One region of the Comamonas sp. UBA7528 genome, then DNA from elsewhere that is predicted to be linked to it. Evidence: predicted binding sites of a transcription regulator. Region 1 holds the regulator's gene; the other holds the start of a gene.
What was found. Region 1 encodes sigma-54, which starts transcription at its own class of promoters, with help from an activator protein. Its sites were predicted from a motif close to TGGCANGNAANCTGCTTT; they were not measured.
Positions count from the first base shown of each region.

Region 1 (6,979 bases):
GCTTGCGGGGCTTGGTCGAGCCCTTGACCATGTCGAAGCAGAACAGACGGCACTCGATCGGGCCGTTCCACATCGGCGTGCGGCGCGATTCCTTGAGGCGCATCTTGCCCGGCAGCTTGAGATCGGGGGTCAGCATCCACGCGCTCCAGCCACTGTAGTTTTTCTTCCAGTGGCTGGCCAGCTGGCTGAAGAACTCACCGCCGTCTTCAGTCTGCGCGGTTTCGCGGCCTGCGCGCTCGACCTGCCCCATGCGCTCTGCGGCATTGCGGCCTGCCGAGCCGGCCGCGGCAATCCGCTCGCCATACGGCGGGTTCAGAATCAGCATGCCGGGCTCTTCGCTGGGGGGCATGCGCTGCAGCGCATCGCCGCCGCGCAGCTGGATGGTGTCGGCCACCCCCGCGCGCTCGGCATTGCGCTGGGCAAAGTCCACCATCCGGAAGGCAATGTCGGAGCCGTAAATGCCCACGGGCGATTCCGGCAGGATGGCGCTTTCCGCTTCATCCAGCATGGCTTCCCAGACATGGCGCTGGAACGGCACCAGCTTCTCGAACGCAAAGCGGCGCAGGATGCCGGCAGGGATCTTTCGTGCAATCTGCGCGGCCTCGATCACCAAAGTGCCGCTGCCGCAGCAGGGGTCGTACAGCGGCTGGGGGTGTTCGCCATGCGGGTTCCAGCCACTGGCGGCCAGCATCGCGGCGGCCAGGGTTTCCTTCAGCGGGGCGTCGCCTTTGTCTTCGCGCCAGCCGCGCTTGAACAGCGCCTCGCCCGAGGTGTCGATGTAGATGGTGGCGCCGTCGGTGGTCAGGTGCAGGTGCACGCGCACATCGGGGTGGTGCGTCTCCACGCTGGGGCGCACGCCGTGGCGCTTCGCGCGGAAGCGGTCGGCAATGGCGTCCTTCACGCGCAAGGCGGCAAAGTTCAGGCTGGTCAGCGGGCTGTGCTGGGACGTGACTTCGATCTTGAACGTCTCTTTGGGCGAGAACCAGATCTCCCAGGCCACCTCGCTGGCCGCGCGGTACAGATCGTTCTCGTTGCGGTACATGCTGTGCGACAGCTCGATCAGCACGCGCTGCGCCAGCCGGCTGTGCAGGTTGAGCAGCATGGCGTCACGCCACATGCCGCGCAGCATCACGCCGCCCCGGCCCACCAGCAGGTCTTGCCCGCTGGCGCCAGTGATGGAATGGACCTCGTCGGCCAAAAGGCCCTCGACGCCGGCGGCGCAGGGCAAAAACAGGTGCAATTGGTTCATAGCAAGCCGCCAAGGATACGCGAGACACCCCAGCCACGGCGCGCAGTGGAGTTCTGCCCCCTCTGCGGAGGCCCACGCTCCCCTGCTGGCCTCTCGGACACTCCGTTCCGCCTGGATTTGCGTACGATGCGGGCATGTCTACGCATTTCCTGACCTCTGTCCCGGCGCTGGCCCGTGTCCGCCTGCTGCTGGCAGCTTCGGCCCTGGCCCTGCTCAGCGCCTGCCAGTCCGCGCCCAGCCGGCCTGCAGCCCCTGCCACCGCCGACCAGGCCGTGCCCGCTGCGGCACCGGCGCCCGTCATGGCCGAACCTCAGCCAGTGGACGAAGTCCCGGCGGAACCCATTCTGGGCAAGCGCACCGACAGCCATGGCTGCAAGCCGTCCACCGGCCACGCCTGGTGCGAGCGCACCAAGAGCTGCGAGCGCCCCTGGGAGCTGGCCCTGCAACGCGGCTTTGAAAACACCCCGGCAGGCTGGCACGCCTACTGCGACGGCAGCACCCGCTGAGCACTGCGCGCACGCAGCTCCGCACGGGGTCTGGCGCGCCCGTCCCTGCGTCGCCTACTGCACATGCAACGGGCTGGCCGCGCCACCGGCCAGGGCTTCGACCTGGGTGCGCTGCGGTATGGACGGCTGTGCGCCCACCTGGCCCATGCACAGGCTGGCAGCACGTATGCCCCATTGCACGGCATCGGCCAGGGCATGGCCTTCGGCCAGGCGGGTGACCAGCGCCCCCAGAAAGCTGTCGCCCGCACCCGTGGTGTCCAGCACCGGCAGCGCCAGCGCGGGATGGGTGCTGACACGCCCTCCGCACACGGCCACCGCGCCCTGGGCTCCCAGCGTGACCACCACCTGGGACACGCCCCGCGCCAGCAGGCGCTGTGCGGCATCGGCCGCCGCGGCCGGGCTGTCCACCGCCTGATCGCTGTAGGCACCGGCCTCGACCTCATTAACCACCAGGGTGTGGACCAGGGGCCACCAGGCCTCGGGCACCTCGCGCACCGGCGAGGGATTGAAGACCACGCGACAGCCAGCGCTGCGTGCCGCCTCCAGCACCTGCTCCAGCACGCTGTCGGCGGTTTCACGCTGCAGCAGCACGAAATCGGCCTGGGCCAGCACATTCAGCAGCACCTCGTCCGGCAGCTCCAGTAGCACATTGGCACCGGGCACCACGCAGACCCGGTTCTGGCCATTGCCCTCCACCAGCACCATGGCCGCACCGGTGGACACGCCATCCAGCACCTGCACATGGTCCATCTCCACGCCGGCGTCGTGCAGCGCCAGCCGCAGGCTGTTGCCATGGTGGTCACGCCCCACGCAGCCGAACAGCGTGACCTGGGCGCCGTGGCGTGCGCAGGCCACTGCCTGGTTGCCGCCTTTGCCGCCGGGCAGGTAGCGCAGGCTGTGGGCCATCACGGTTTCCCCGGCGTGGGGCACGCGTTCCAGGTGCAGCACCGCATCCATGTGCAGGCTGCCCACGACGGCGATGCGGGCCACGCTGTGCGGGTGATCGGGTTCGGGCTGCGCCGACAGCAGCTTGCGGGGCAGCGCGGAGGAAGAAAGCGGGGCAACCATGGGAGTCTCCTTTGCTGCCAACGGCCGTGGCATGTGCGGAATGAACCAAGGATGGCTGCACGATACCTCCAACTGCCGGCGCTGCCCAGCCGGTTTGCACGCATCCGGGGGCTTGCGGCAGCGCAGCATGCCCGCAGGCGCCCCGCCTCCGCACGGGCCCAGTCCGGGCTTACAGCGTCTTGCGCAGATTGGCCGGCGCGATCTTCAGCGCCTCACGGTATTTGGCCACGGTACGGCGGGCGCACTCGATGCCCTGCTCCTTGAGCATCTCAGCGATCTGGCTGTCCGACAGCGGCTTCTTGGCGTTCTCGGCCGAGACAAACTGCTTGATCAGCGCCCGCACCGCCGTGCTGGAGGCATTGCCGCCGGTTTCCGTGCCCAGCCCGGAGCCGAAGAAATACTTGAGCTCGAAGGTGCCGTGCGGCGTGGCCATGTACTTGGCGGTGGTCACCCGGCTGATGGTGGATTCGTGCAGACCCAGCTCGTCGGCGATGTCGCGCAGCACCAGCGGGCGCATGGCCAGCTCGCCGTGCACGAAGAAGTTCTTCTGCCGCTCCACGATGGCACGCGACACCCGCAAGATGGTGTCGAAGCGCTGCTGCACGTTCTTGATGAACCAGCGCGCTTCCTGCAGGCGCTGCTGCAGACCGGCATGGCCTTCGCTGCCCTTGTGGCCGCGCAGCGCACCGGCATACACATCGTGCACGCGCAGACGCGGCAGCACGTCGGGGTTGAGCTGCACGTTGAACTGGGGCGTGCCTTCGCTGGCGCGGCGGCCGGCGCGGGTGACGATCACGTCCGGCACGATGATGTTGCGCTCCACATTGACAAAGCGCCGGCCGGGCCGAGGCTCCAGCCGGGCGATCAGTGCCATGGCCGTGCGCGTGCGCTCTTCGCTGCTGCCGGTGGCCTGCATCAGGCGGCGCACATCGCGCCGTGCCAGCAGGTCCAGCGGCTGGGCACAGATGGCCAGCGCCGTCTCCACCACACTGGCCTCGGCCTCACCGCGCTGCAGCAAATGGTTCAGCTGCAGCTGCAGGCATTCCGCCAAGCCCTGGGCGCCCACGCCCACCGGCTCCAGGCTGTGCAGCAGCCGCAGTGCCACGGTGAAGCGGTGCACCAATTCGTCGAGCTGCTCCGGGTCGTCCGTGCCGGCCAAGCCCTCGGCCAGGGACTGCAGCGACTCTTCGAGGTAACCGTCGTCGTTCAGGTTCTCGATCAGGAAACGCAGCACATAACGGTCCAGCTCGGACAGGTGCAGCGACAGCGACTGGCGCAGCAGGTGGTCGGTCAGCGATTCATGTGCGCGGGCCAGGTCCAGGGCGCTGACTTCGTCACCATCGCCGCCCTGGGCGTTGCGCGCCGGGGCATCGCCGCCCCATTCGCTGTCATCGGGACGCAGTTCGCTGGTGCCGTCGCCCTCCCAGTCGGGGGCATCGTATTCCGCGCTGCCGGGGCCTTCCGCACTGTCGGCGGGCGCCTCCGCAGCCCCTGCCGTCAGCGCACCATCGGCGGCATAGTCATCGCCCTGCGCCGGCGTGTCCGACTGGGACAGGCCGAAGTCTTCACGGGGGGCATCGTCGCTGTCGACTTCCAGAAACGGGTTGTCGTCGAGCATCTGCTCGACTTCCTGCGCCAGCTCCAGCGTGGACAGCTGCAGCAAGCGGATCGACTGCTGCAATTGCGGCGTCAGCGCCAAATGCTGCGACACCCGCAGTGACAAACCAGGCTTCAACGCGACGCTCCCTCTCTGTGATCTTGTGTGTGTGTCGTGGCGGCGGAAGTGGCGGGCTACATCCTGAAATGTTCGCCCAGGTAGACCCGCCGGACGTCGGCGTTCTCCACAATCTCTTCCGGTGTGCCCTGCGCCAGCACATGGCCGTCGCTGATGATGAAGGCGTGGTCGCAGATGCCCAGCGTCTCGCGCACGTTGTGGTCGGTGATCAGCACCCCGATACCGCGCTCCTTGAGGAAGCCGATGATGCGCTGGATCTCGATCACCGCGATGGGGTCGATACCCGCAAACGGCTCGTCCAGCAGGATGAAGCGCGGCTGCGTGGCCAGGGCCCGGGCGATTTCCACGCGGCGGCGCTCGCCACCCGACAGCGCAATCGCCGGCGAGGAGCGCAGGTGGTCCACGCGCAGCTCCTTGAGCAGATCGGTCAGGCGCCGCTCCACCTCGGCCTTGGTCAGGGGCTTGCCCTGTTCGTCCTGCTGCAGCTCCAGCACGGCGCGCACATTGTCTTCCACGCTGAGCTTGCGGAAGATCGAGGCTTCCTGCGGCAGATAGGACAGGCCCAGGCGCGAACGCTGGTGGATGGGCATGTTCGCCACCGAATGGCCGTCGATGTAGATGTCGCCGGCATCGCTGCGCACCAGGCCCACAATCATGTAGAACGAGGTGGTCTTGCCCGCGCCATTGGGGCCGAGCAGGCCCACCACTTCGCCTTTCTGCACGGCCAGGGACACGTCCTTGACCACCTTGCGGCTGCCATAGGACTTGGCCAGATGGTGCACTTCCAGGCGGCTGCTGGCGCCTGGGGCGGTCGGGGTGTCGGAAGAGCGGGTCACGGGTTGCGCAATTTCATGGTGTCCGAAGGCTTGAGCGGCTGCGCACTCGGCGCCACCGGGGCCTGCGGGGGCTGGGTCTTGGGCGCCAGCACGGCGCGCACGCGGCCGCCGGAGCCGGCGGCAGCTTCCTCGCTGCCCGGCGTGGCGCGGCGGTTGCCGTCCACGGTGAACACATCGGTCAGGTTGTTGTAGGTGATGATGTTGCCGGTGATGTCGTCACTCAGCGTGGCGCCGGTGTAGCGGCGCAGCTGGCCCCGCTGGATCAAGCGCACATCGTCCTTCTTGCCGTCGTATTCGATGATTTCGCCTTCGCCTTCCACGTACTCTTCGGGTGCGCCGGGCTGGGTGTCGCGCTTCTGGCGGAAGAACGCGCGCTTGCCGGGGGCCGCCCAGACCTTGCCGAACTGGTAACCCTCGGCGTCCTGGCGCACTTCCAGCTTGGCGCCGCGCAGCACGATGGTGCCCTTGGTCAGCACCACATTGCCCGTGAACGTGCTGACCTGCTGCAGCTCGTCATGGTGCAGCGCATCGGCTTCGATGTTCATGGGCTTGTTGCGATCGGCCTTTTCGGCCTGTGCCGTGCCCATGGCAGCTGCCAGGACCGTCAGCGCGAGTATCGGGAGGAGTTTGCGTGTCATGTGAGAAGGCATGAATCTTGCAGCCATTGTAGGGCACTGGTTTTCCCCAGGGCTGCCCTGTGGGCGACTCGCAGGGAAATCGACACAAAAAAGCCCGCTGTCCAGCGGGCTGTGTGCAGGGCGCTCAGGCCCTGCGGGGCCGCTCAGGCCTTGCGGCTCTGGTTGGCCAGATAGTCCACCACATTCAGCACGTTCTGCATGCTGCCGGCGCGGGGGCCGTCGGTGTAGAACTTGCCGGCCACGCCCATGGAAGGCACGCCCTCCACATCGTATTCCTGCTGCAGCGCCGAAGCCTTGCGCACCTGGTTGGCCACGGTGAAGGAGTTGTAGATCTCCTTGAACTTGGCCACGTTCGCGCCCTGCTTGCCCACCCATTCGAAGATGGCGTCATCGGTGGCCAGCTTGTTGCGCTCCACGTGGATGGCGTGGAACACCTTGACGTGCATGGCGTCAAAGTTGTCCATGGCCTGCAGCGTGAAATACAGCTTTTGCTGGGGCACGAAGCTGGCATTGAAGGCCACGGGCACACGGCGCACCACCACATGGGCGGGGGCCTTCTGCTTCCAGGCGGCGAATGCGGGCTCGAAAGCGTTGCAATGCGGGCAGCTGTACCAGAAGAACTCGACCACTTCCACCTTGCCGGCAGGTGCCTCGGTGGTGGCGGGCTTGGACAGTTTCACATAGTCCTTGCCTTCCTTGGGGGCGGCGGCCTGGGCATGGGCGGTCGCAGTGGCGCCCAGGGCCATGGCAGATGCGACCGAGGTGACGGCCAAGGAAAACTCGCGGCGTTTCATCAAAGCTACTCCTGTTAGGGGATATTCACTGCCCAGTCAGAGCCGGGCCGTGGCAAAAAGTTCTGCCTGTCAGCGCTGCACGCGCACCAGGGCCGAATCCACCCCGGCGCCGTCGAGCTTGCCCTTGAGCTGCTCGGCGTCGTCACGCTTGCC
Region 1 is NZ_DLMU01000010.1:382,106-389,084, forward strand. It holds gene B3349_RS14745 (THUMP domain-containing class I SAM-dependent RNA methyltransferase) at 1-1,249, opposite strand, end outside; gene B3349_RS14750 (hypothetical protein) at 1,384-1,755, shown strand; gene B3349_RS14755 (ribokinase) at 1,810-2,823, opposite strand; gene B3349_RS14760 (RNA polymerase factor sigma-54) at 2,993-4,558, opposite strand; gene lptB (LPS export ABC transporter ATP-binding protein) at 4,615-5,394, opposite strand; gene lptA (lipopolysaccharide transport periplasmic protein LptA) at 5,391-6,032, opposite strand; gene B3349_RS14775 (thiol:disulfide interchange protein DsbA/DsbL) at 6,176-6,826, opposite strand; gene B3349_RS14780 (SPOR domain-containing protein) at 6,896-6,979, opposite strand, start outside.

Region 2 (6,979 bases), on a different contig from region 1:
CAATGCGCCGTCTTGGCGGTCGTTGGCCCGCACGGCCATTTTGCGGCCCTGGCGCTGGCGGGCACGCAGCCAGGCCCCGTGCACCGCATCGCGCACCTGCACCCACTCCAGCAGGCTGCTGGTGTCGTGCGATTCCCAGCGGCGCTCCAGCTCCTGTTCGATCTGGGTGAATTCGGAGGCCTTGAAATCGAAGGCAGCCTGCCAGCCCATGGCGTAGGCCGGACGGTACTGGTCGTAGCCGCGGCCCGTCACGTAGTACGGCGCGTGGATATAGGTGTCGTGCCAGAAGGCATCTTCCTGCACGGCGGCCGCACCGTCGCGCAGCGGGTGGTAGCGCCCATTGGCGGCCGGTTGCTCCGCATGGCCTCCCAGCAGTCGGTGGCCGCCAGGCGCCACGATCCCGGAGCGAAAGCTCTGCGGTGCGCGTGCACCCAGGCTGTCCGGCTGGAATTTGCGCGGTAGAGGAAGGGCTTTGCCCATGGGGAAATGACTCCGAAAGCAAATAAGTGCCGATGGAGTCCATATTGTCAAAAACTGTCCACGCCCCCGGGGTCAGTCCGCACTCGGAACCCTTGTAGGACAGTTTTGCGTTACATCCGCAGCGCGGGCCCCACGGGACGGCCAGACCAGGCCGGCCGCCCGTGGGGGAGAGACGCGGCGCCTATTCGCCGGCGTCTTCCAGACCCAGTTCCTGGATCTTGCGGGTGATGGTGTTGCGGCCGATCCCCAGGCGCTGCGCGGCCTCCATGCGGCGGCCATGGGTCACGCCCAGGGCTGCGCGGATCAGGCGCGACTCGAAGCGGCGGCTGAGGGCATCCCAGACATCGGTGTGGCCGGCCGCCAGCAGGCGCGTGGCCTCGGCCGACAGGCCGTCGTCCCACAGGGCCGCCGCTGCCGCCTCCGCCGCACCTGCGCCGGCCGCATGCGATGCCGGCAGATAGGATTCCACACCACGTGCGGCAGGCTGCTCTGGCAGGTAATCACCCGCACCGCTGGCCACGGCCACGGGACGGTGTTCTGCCGCCACGGCCTCGACCGCCGGCGCGCTGGCCGGGGTGTGCAGCACTTCCGGCGGCAGGTCCTGCACCGAAATCACCTGGGCAGGCGCCATCACCGTCAGCCAGTGGCAGATGTTCTCCAGCTGGCGCACATTGCCGGGGAAGCTGAACTGCGTCAGCCGCTGCAGCGCTTCCGGCGCAATGCGCTTGGGCTCCACGCCCAGTTGCTTGGCGCTTTTCTGCAGGAAGTGGCGCGCCAGCATCGGTACGTCTTCGCCACGTTCGCGCAACGACGGCAGGCGCAACCGGATCACATTCAGGCGGTGGAACAGGTCTTCGCGGAACACGCCGTCCTTGACGCGCAGTTCCAGATCCTGGTGGGTCGCAGCGATCACACGCACACTGGTCTTGACGGCCGAGTGGCCGCCCACGCGGTAGAAATGCCCGTCCGACAGCACGCGCAGCAAGCGGGTCTGCAGCTCGAAAGGCATGTCGCCGATTTCGTCCAGGAACAGCGTGCCGCCTTCGGCCTGCTCGAAGCGGCCGCGGCGCTGTGTCTGCGCGCCGGTGAACGCGCCGCGCTCATGGCCGAACAGCTCGGATTCCAGCAGGTCCTTGGGGATGGCTGCGGTGTTGATGGCCACGAACGGTCCATTGGCCACGGGCGAATGCTTGTGCAGCGCGCGGGCCACCAGTTCCTTGCCGGAGCCGGATTCGCCGGTGATCAGCACGGTCACCAGGCTTTGGCTCAGGCGGCCGATGGCGCGGAACACGTCCTGCATGGCCGGTGCCTGGCCCAGCATTTCGGGCATGGCGGACTGGCGCTCTTCGGCCACCTGTTCGCGGCTGCTTTCCTCGACCGCACGGCGGATCAGGGCCACGGCCTTGGGCAGGTCGAACGGCTTGGGCAGGTATTCGAAGGCACCGCTCTGGAAGGCGGAAACGGCGCTGTCCAGGTCGGAGTACGCCGTCATGATGATGACGGGCAGCTCCGGGTCTTTCTCGCGCACCTGCTCCAGCAGTTGCAGGCCGCTGCCGCCGGGCATGCGGATGTCGCTGACCAGCACCTGCGGGCCCTGGCGCGCCGGGTCCCCGGCGGGCAAGGCGCTCAGCGCCTCCAGCACTTCACGCGGGTTGGTGAAGCTGCGCGTGGCCAGGTTTTCACGGGCCAGTGCCTTTTCCAGGACGAAGCGGATCGAGGGGTCGTCATCTACTATCCAGATCGGCTTCATGTTCGCGTAACCCTTTTCTTTCTATGTGAAACACCAGACCTCAAGGCAGAGGGATCAGGATACGGAAATCGGTGCGTCCCGGGCTGCTTTCGCATTCGATCAGCCCCTGGTGGCGTTGCACAAAGGTCTGCGCCAGCGGCAGTCCCAATCCGGATCCCCCATCCCGGCCTGTCACCAGCGGATAGAAAATCCGCTCCTTGATGTGCTCAGGCACGCCTGGTCCGTTGTCAATCACATGCAATTCCAATGCCAGCTTGTGGCGCTGGCGGCCCATCGTGACCTGGCGGGCCACGCGGGTGCGCAAGGTGATCTCGGCATCGCCCACGGCCATCCGGTCGGCCAGCACCTGGGCCGCGTTCTGCACGATGTTCAGCACCGCCTGGATCAGCTGGGCACGGTCGCCCCGGAACTCCGGGATGGAAATATCGTAGTCGCGCCGCACGGTCAGCCCCTGCGGGTGTTCCACCAGCACCAGCGAGCGCACGCGTTCGCAGACTTCGTGGATGTTGACGTCGCCCACCTGGTGGGGGTGGCGGTGGGGGGCCAGCAGACGGTCCACCAGGCTTTGCAGGCGGTCCGCCTCGTGGATGATGACCTGGGTATATTCCTTGAGCTCGCGGCTGTCGAGGTCCATCTCCAGCAGCTGGGCCGCGCCACGGATGCCGCCCAGCGGGTTCTTGATTTCATGTGCCAGGTTGCGCACCAGCTCCTTGTTGGCGGCCGCCTGCTCGACCAGCCGTTCCTCGCGGTCCTGGCGCACCTGCTGGTCCAGCACCCACAGCTCCACCAGCACCTCGCCGCGCTCTTCCAGCGGCGCGATGGTGGCGTGCACCATCAGCGGCTCCTGCACCGGCGGAACCAGCGTGGTGTCAAAGCGCATGGCGGCATAGTCCAGCCCCTTGCCGCCCGCCAGCGCGTTGTCGAGCAGCGCAGGCTGGGCAATGAAGGTGGAGAAGCGGCTGCCGTCGAGCATGCGGCGCGACATGCCCAGGGTGTTTTCCAGCGCCGCGTTCGCAAAGATCACCTCGCCATGGCGGTTGAGCACCACGGTCAGTGTGGACAACAGGTCCAGCACGGCAAAGCGCTGGGCGGTCAGATGCGTATCGGTCATGCAAATACCAAGCAAGCTCAGTGCCTGGCCGGGGTGCGTTCAGGTAAAAAACAAGAGCAGGCGACGCGCGCTGCAGAGGCCCTGCATCGCATTATGGGCATGAATCACGGTCGATGGGCCGGTTCGTCGAGGGTGGACACCGGCGCAGGTGATGGCCTGGCAGGTCCTGCGGAGGTGACGGGGATGCCGCCCGGCAGCACGCCATTGCTCCCCCCGGCAGGAAGCACCTCACCCGGACGGGACGCCGACAAAAAAAAGGCGGCCCGGAGGCCGCCTTTTTAGAGTGCCTGGAGGGCCCCTGCCGCGAACGGCAGACCCCCACAGGGCTTACAGCGAGTAGTACATGTCGTATTCGACAGGGTGCACGGCCTGACGGAAGCGGGTCACTTCGCCCATCTTCAGTTCGATGTAGGCGTCGATCATGCTGTCGGAGAACACACCACCCTTGGTCAGGAAGGCGCGGTCGGCGTCCAGGGCTTCCAGAGCCTGGTCCAGGCTGTGGCAGACGGTGGGCACCAGCTTGTCTTCTTCCGGAGGCAGGTGGTACAGGTCCTTGGTGGCGGCTTCGCCGGGGTGGATCTTGTTTTCCACGCCGTCCAGACCGGCCATCAGCAGCGCTGCGAAGCCCAGGTAGGGGTTCATCAGCGGATCGGGGAAGCGGGCTTCCACGCGGCGGCCCTTGGGGTTGCTCACGTAAGGAATACGGATGGAAGCGGAACGGTTCTTGGCCGAGTAAGCCAGCTTCACGGGCGCTTCAAAGCCGGGCACCAGACGCTTGTACGAGTTCGTACCGGGGTTGGTGATGGCGTTCAGGGCACGGGCGTGCTTGATGATGCCGCCGATGTAGTACAGGGCGAAGTCGGACAGACCGGCATAGCCGTCACCGGCGAACAGGTTCTTGCCGTCCTTCCACACGGACTGGTGCACGTGCATGCCGGAGCCGTTGTCGCCAGCGTAGGGCTTGGGCATGAAGGTCGCGGTCTTGCCGTAGGTGTTGGCCACGTTCCAGATCACGTACTTCTGCAGCTGGGTCCAGTCAGCGCGTTCCACCAGGGTGGAGAAGCGGGTACCCAGTTCGTTCTGGCCAGCGCCCGCCACTTCGTGGTGGAACACTTCGACCGGAATGCCCAGAGATTCCAGGATCAGGGACATCTCGGCGCGCATGTCTTGCGTGCTGTCGACGGGAGGCACGGGGAAGTAACCGCCCTTGACGCGGGGACGGTGACCACGGTTGCCGGTTTCGAACTTGGTGCCGCTGTTCCAGGGGGCTTCGTATTCTTCGATTTCGAAGAAGGGGTTGTGGGGTTCGGTGCCCCAGCGCACGCCGTCGAAGATGAAGAATTCGGGTTCGGGACCGAAGTAGGCGGTGTCGCCCAGACCGGAAGCCTTCAGGTAGGCTTCAGCGCGCTTGGCCACGGAGCGGGGATCGCGGTCGTAGGCCTTGCCGTCACCGGGTTCGATCACGTCACACTGCAGGATCAGCGTGGTTTCTTCAAAGAAGGGATCGATGTTGGCGGTGCTGGGATCGGGCATCAGCAGCATGTCCGAGGCTTCGATACCCTTCCAGCCGGCGACCGACGAACCGTCGAAAGCGTGGCCCGACGTGAACTTGTCTTCGTCAAAGTGCGACAGGGGCACGGTCACGTGCTGTTCCTTACCGCGGGTATCGGTGAAGCGCAGATCGACGAACTTGACGTCGTTCTCCTTCACAATGCTCATCACGTCTGCAACGGTCTTAGCCATCAGGTATCTCCTGGAAAAGCGCTTGAAAAAAGTACGGGGGATGCAAAGCAGAATGCGTGCCAGGGCCGCAGTTGGACTGTCTTCCCTGGGTGCAGTGGCGCCGCACACCGAAAACCACTGCCATGCACCCCTCGATAATCACCGAGTTGGTGCAAAAAAGCAGAGTACGCCTGTCGAACTTTTGATTGCACTATTTTGGTGCAATTTAGCACCTAAATAGTGCCTTGGCTCAACCACATGCTCCGCATCGCAGGCCGTCAGTGTAGCCGCGCCCAGGGCTGTAGCGAAGGCTTGCACCGGTTTCGCACGCCATTGTGCTGCCATCCTGGTGCACCCCTGCCCAGCGCAGCTCAGGGCACGCGCACCGCGTCCGGTGCCGCCCCCTGGGTGACGGCCTCGCGCCGCAGCTGTTCCAGTGCCGCCAGGCAGAAATGGGCAAACCACAGCGACGACAGCGCGAACACCAGCGCGTAGATCCAGATGGCCAGCGGCACCAGCAGCCAGAACAGCGCCACGAACACCACGCCCGAGGCCCAGACCACGCTGGGCGCAGCCCCCATCACCCCGCAGACCACGCCCATGCCCAGCAGCGGCATGCGAAAGCGCGTAAGCACCGCCTGGCGCTCGGCCTGGCTGGCGTGTTCGGCCAGGGCATCGAAGGCCATCACGCGGTAGGTGAGCCAGCCCCACACCAGCGGCGGCACCACCAGCACCAAAGGGGGAATGAACCACAGCGGGATGGACAGCACCAGCACCACCAGGGCAATCAGCGTGGAGCCCAGGGCCCAGGCCAGTGCCTGCCACCAGTGACCGCCCTGCTTGCGCTCCAGCAAGGGAAAGCGCCGCTCGGCCACCCATTCCACCAGCGTGGGCGTCATGAACAGGGACACCAGCATCAGCACCAGCACCACCAGCAGCCCCGTGGCCGCCAGCACCAGCAGCACGGAACCCAGCACCTCGACACCCCAGCTCAGGCCGCGCTCCTGCATCCAGTGCCACACCGCGCCCAGCCAGCCCACGCCTTCAAGTGTCTGCACCGTCCAGTGCAGCGCCGGCTGCCAGAACAGCCAGGACAGCAGCGCGGCCAGCAGCGCCATCAACAGCAGCGGGAACAGCGACCAGGCAATCACCTTGCGGTGCAGGCAATTGCCCAGCGCGCGGACAAATGAGGCTAACAGCAGGTTCATGCCCCGCAGCATAGCGGCCTGTGCGCACAATGCCATAGGACAGCGGCCACTTTGCCGCTGTGCATGCCCGGGCGCCCTGCCCCCTGCCCGCTCAGGCGCGGTTCACCAGCCGCAGCAGGCCCTTCCACTGCTGGGACCAGAAACCCTGGCCGTAATCGCGCAGCTGGCCCTGGGCATTGGGCTGCACCTGGTCGCGCACGCCGGTGGGGTCCCAGCGCAGCTCGAAGTTGGCCGTGCCCCACAGCATGTCCCACCAGGGCAGCAGCACGCCAAAGTTGTTGCCATGGGCCTTCTGGTTGCGCACCGGGGCCCGCATTTCATGGCCGATGCCGATGGTGTGGTGGCGGCGGTGAAAACGCGGGCTGACCCACAGGCGCTCGCCCACTGTGCCGAACCAGACGCGCAGATTGGCGTGCTGGAAGCTTTCGCTCAGCTGCGTCAGCGCCACCAGCAGCACGAACTGCGACGGCTGCACCCCGATCAGCTGGGCCACCAGCACGATGATGCTGTCGCGGACCACATCGTCCAGCAGGTGGTTGCGGTTGTCGCTCCACATGGTCATCTGCCGCTGCGAATGGTGCAGCGCATGCAGCTTCCACCACCAGCCCCAGCTGTGCTGGCCGCGGTGGATCCAGTAGTCCAGCAGGTCGAACACCAGCAGGTAGAGGATGAAGCTGATCCAGGCCTTGTCCGTCACGCCCGGCCACA
Region 2 is NZ_DLMU01000001.1:361,087-368,065, forward strand. It holds gene B3349_RS01720 (hypothetical protein) at 1-480, opposite strand, end outside; gene ntrC (nitrogen regulation protein NR(I)) at 662-2,230, opposite strand; gene glnL (nitrogen regulation protein NR(II)) at 2,271-3,341, opposite strand; gene glnA (type I glutamate--ammonia ligase) at 3,669-5,084, opposite strand; gene B3349_RS01740 (EI24 domain-containing protein) at 5,435-6,271, opposite strand; gene B3349_RS01745 (sterol desaturase family protein) at 6,363-6,979, opposite strand, start outside.
Region 2: the regulator sigma-54 is predicted to act here: its motif matches at 5,129-5,146, upstream of glnA (type I glutamate--ammonia ligase).